2 regions of the Bradyrhizobium sp. Rc2d genome follow, and region 1 is predicted to be linked to the other one. Evidence: predicted binding sites of a transcription regulator. Region 1 holds the regulator's gene; the other holds the start of a gene.
What was found. The regulator LexA, encoded in region 1, represses DNA repair genes until DNA is damaged. The targets are predictions, from matches to a motif close to TGTTCNNNNTGTGTTCNG.
Positions count from the first base shown of each region.

Region 1 (2,197 bases):
GAGGGGGCCGACACCAGCGACCTCGGCATTGCCGCCGACACGCTGGAGGCCACCACCGCCGGCATCCGCCGCGCCCGCGAGAGCGGCGCCGACATCCTGGTCACGACCGGCGGTGCATCGGTCGGCGACCACGATCTGGTCCAGCAGGCGCTGAGGGACGAAGGTGTCTCGATGGCGTTCTGGAAGATTGCGATGCGCCCGGGCAAGCCAATGATGCATGGGCGGCTCGGTGCGATGCGCGTGATCGGCCTGCCGGGTAATCCCGTGTCGTCCTATGTGTGCGCCTTCCTGTTCATGGTGCCGCTGATTCGCGCCTTGTCGGGCCGGTCCGTGATTCATCACCGCCATGAGCGCGCCGTGCTCGGCCGCGATGTGGGCGCAAACGATATGCGCGCGGATTATCTTCGTGCACGTCTGGAACAGCGCGACGACGGCACGCTGGTGGCCGTTCCCGTCGATCACCAGGATTCCTCGCTGCTTGCGAATCTCGCTGCGGCGCAGGCACTTCTCGTGCGCGCACCGTTCGCGCCGAAAGCCGGAGCCGGCTCGCCTTGCGAGGTGCTGCGCCTGCCCGTCTGAGCGCACCACCACACGTGTTCCGCGAACTTTGTCGCGTTCACGGTAAATTAAGCAGTTGCGGAACACATATCGAACATATAGTGTCCGTTCATGATTTGTTTCGAGGATGTAGCGGTTCGCCGCTCCAATTCAGCGTCTCGGAATCGAACGACATCAACCGGGGGACTTTGGTCGAGATGTTAACGCGCAAACAATACGAGCTTCTGCGGTTCATCAGCGAACGTCTGAAGGAAAGCGGCGTGCCGCCCTCCTTCGACGAGATGAAGGATGCGCTCGACCTGCGCTCGAAATCGGGCATCCATCGCCTGATCACCGCGCTGGAGGAGCGCGGCTTCATCCGCCGCCTGCCCAACCGCGCTCGCGCCATCGAGGTGATCAAGCTGCCTGAGCTCCAGGCCGCCGCCGGCAACCGCCGCGGCTTCACGCCAAGCGTCATCGAGGGCAATCTCGGCAAGGTGCGCGCGAGCTCCAGTCCGCCCGCCGACGAGGGCGAGCGTCCCGTTGCGGTGCCCGTGATGGGTCGCATCGCAGCCGGTACGCCGATCGAAGCGTTGCAGACCCGCAGTCACACCATCAGCGTGCCGCCCGACATGCTCGGCTCGGGCGAACACTATGCGCTCGAAGTGCGCGGCGATTCGATGGTCGAGGCCGGCATCCTCGACGGCGACATGGCGCTGATCCAGCGCAACGAGAGCGCCGATACCGGCGACATCGTGGTGGCGCTGATCGACGACGAGGAAGCGACGCTCAAGCGCTTCCGCCGCCGCGGCGCCTCGATCGCGCTCGAACCCGCCAACGCCGCCTACGAGGTGCGCATCCTGCCGCCGAACCGGGTGAAGATTCAGGGCAAGCTGATCGGACTGTACCGCAAGTACTGAGACGACCCAGCGGTCATTCGATACCAATGATTCCGATTGGAGCGGACGGATTGTCCGCTCCAGCTGAATAGTCTTTCTGATCTTGGGCAGATTATCTGGCCCCTCTCCCAGCGCTATGTCCTCAACATGCCGCCCGAAGCACTCATCGCTTTGCGGCTCAAGAGATCGAGGAGACAACGATGCGCAGGATCGTTTTGAGCGCGTTCGCCAGTATGCTGATCGCTGCATCGGCAGCGCAAGCATTCGCAGCACAATCGCAGCACCATCCCCGCAAGTCGGCGCACGCAACAACGACCGAGCAATTCCGTAGCGCCCGAAATGCCGTCGCGCGACAGCCACAGCCGAGTTGGCCATATTCCGGATGGTCGGCGCCCGCAGGCCGCTGACGCTCGCATCCGCCAAATGCACTAAAGCGAACTTTGTTCCTATCGGATTCGGGAAAGATAATGTGATCGCATCCTGCTGACGCCAGCCGCAGATTCGCCCACAACCAAGCAGAACGTTACGTGCTTCCACTCTGATAGAGGCTTGCGCCTCCGAAAGAGGCGCGGGTTGCTATCTTCGAATAGGAGCACCCGATGTGTGACTACAGTCTGCATGCCGTTGCATCGCGCCCCGCCGAAGTCGGCGAGACGATCGTGTCGACAACGTTCCGCGGCACCTCGACGCGCGGTTTTGCTTCCGCGGCCGACCCGACCGTGGCCGTCTGCCTGCTGCCGGGAACGGAGCTCGCCTTCGCC
Region 1 is NZ_FNCU01000008.1:96,397-98,593, forward strand. It holds gene BLV07_RS13065 (molybdopterin molybdotransferase MoeA) at 1-579, shown strand, start outside; gene lexA (transcriptional repressor LexA) at 756-1,457, shown strand; gene BLV07_RS13080 (hypothetical protein) at 2,036-2,197, shown strand, end outside.

Region 2 (2,197 bases), on a different contig from region 1:
GGCCGGCAGTGCCATCCAGCCGTCGAGATCGACCACGCGCGCCTGTTCGTCGCGGCGCAGCACGTCGATCAGCGCCTTGCGTGCCTTCGGCTCGAGCTCACAGGCGACGAGGCGGTCCTGCGGCCTGAGCAGGCCGCGCGCGATCAGCGGCGAGCCCGGATAGGCCTTGAGCTCTCCCTTCGGATTGAAGGCGCGGACGATGTCGAGATAGGGTTTGGTCAGCGCCGCGGTCTCGTTCGACAAGCGCGCCTGCATCAGCCGTGCAATGCCGGTCAGCCACTCGCCGCCGCGGCGTGCCTCGTCGCTGCCGAGGTCGTAGAGACCGGCGCCGGCATGGGTGTCGATGACGCGGAGCGCCGCCGGCTTGTCCTGCAAATAAGTGAGGATGCGCGCCAGCACGATGTGCTTGATGACATCGGCGAAGTTGCCGGCGTGGAAGGCGTGGCGGTAGTTCATGGGACCAGACTATGTTGTCTCGCGCGATCCCAACCCCTTGTCATTGCGAGCGCAGCGAAGCAATCCAGAATCTTACCCCGGAGGCAGTCTGGATTGCTTCGTCGCCAGCGCAAAATTGCTTCGCAATTTTGTCGCGGGCTCCTCGCAATGACGGGAACTATCCACCCCTGATCGGCGGCATCGTCACCTGGTCGCGGCGGCAGGCGCGGCGTTCGATCTCGTCGCAGGCGCGGAATTGCAGGTCCTTGCTGAGGCAGATGCGGACCTCGGAGAGCCGGGTCCGGTTGCAGGTGACCGAGATGGCGGCATCGCTGAGGCCGGGGTTGGCCTTGATGAAGGCGTCCTCGATCTCCGCCGGCGCCACGGTCTTGGCCTGCGACAGATCAAGATATTCGGCCGGGATCTTGATCGCGGCGCGCGCCTTGCGGATCGTCTCGAAATAGCTGCGGCCCTCGAGCCCGGAGCAGGTGCCGTGCTTGTCCCATTCGTTGAAGATCAGGCCCGGCGCCGGCATCAAGTCGAGCATCGAAGAGACGATGCTGCGGTTCAGCCGCGGTGCCGGCCGCTGGCAATATTCGGGGAAGCCGCTTTCATATTGCGGCCACAGCCCATGCACCACGAAGGCATAGGGTCGTCCGCTGCACTGCATCTGTGAGCGGCCGCCGCGCTCGGCCGCTTCCTCGCAGAAGGAGGGCGACCATGACAGCGACAGCACGTAGAAATCGAACTCGCCCGGCGCGTTCTGCCGCTTGTCCTGGGCCTTTGCGTCACCGGCGAACGAGGCCAGCCCCGCGGCAAGGATCAGGGAAAGGGTCAGCGAGATCACCAGGCGGGAGAACAAATGCAATCTGGAATGAAACATGGCGACGCCCCTCAACTAGACTGTGCAAGGAAGCCTAGCAGGCGATAAGAACATTTCAAGAACAAAATTCAGGCGACCGCCATTCAGCCGCCAGTTCGACCCGAATCAGGGCTTTGCGGCGCGGCAGGCCGGATTATAGGCCCAGTTGCGGTCGACACCGACGACGCACCATTCGACGCCATTGCCGTAGCCGGCGAAGCCGCCATCCTCGATGATCGAGAAATGCACCTTGCGCACCTTGCCGTCATTGAGCAGGGCATCACCGGTGCAATAGCGGCGCGGGATGTTGTCGGACTGCCAGGGGCGGAACGCGATTTCGCGAACGGCGGAGAAGCCGGTGATTTTCAGCGAGGAATTCCAGAACGAGCTTTCTTTTTCCCAGAACTGGTTGGCGATCGTCGGCAGCGCCTTGTCGCAATCGGCGACGGCGCCATCGTAGCGCGGTCCGCTGAGCCAGAAATTCAGCTCCAGCGGATTGGCGGCCCTGGCCTCACCGAGCGACAGCGCCCCGAACATGAGGCCGAGCACGGCGGCAAAGCGGAGCGATTTCAGGGAGGGGGCGCGCATGGTCAATCCGGACAGCTAAAGTCTTGCGAAGGTCGGACGGTGCCGCGAAGGCCGGGAGAGGTCAAGTGCAGCGCGGCAACACTTCGCCAGGAGTTGACCATATCGTCGCAGCCGGCAGGTCTTCCGTTCTTTTCACTTCCAGTCCGGCACCGTAAACTGGGGCCAGCCAATTGGAGTGACGGGAATGCGAATCATTGCGGCCGCGGGCCTTCTTGCCTTGGGTATGATGGCGAGCCAGTCGGCGCGCGCCGATATCCTTCCAGTGCCGCCGTTCAAGGGCAACGACACCGGCGGCATCATCGCCTATTCGAT
Region 2 is NZ_FNCU01000010.1:77,875-80,071, reverse strand. It holds gene BLV07_RS14955 (23S rRNA (adenine(2030)-N(6))-methyltransferase RlmJ) at 1-456, opposite strand, end outside; gene BLV07_RS14950 (ribonuclease T2 family protein) at 614-1,318, opposite strand; gene BLV07_RS14945 (hypothetical protein) at 1,424-1,885, opposite strand; gene BLV07_RS14940 (hypothetical protein) at 2,070-2,197, shown strand, end outside.
Region 2: BLV07_RS14950 (ribonuclease T2 family protein) is a predicted target of LexA. The motif match lies at 1,365-1,382, and genes of this name have one in related genera.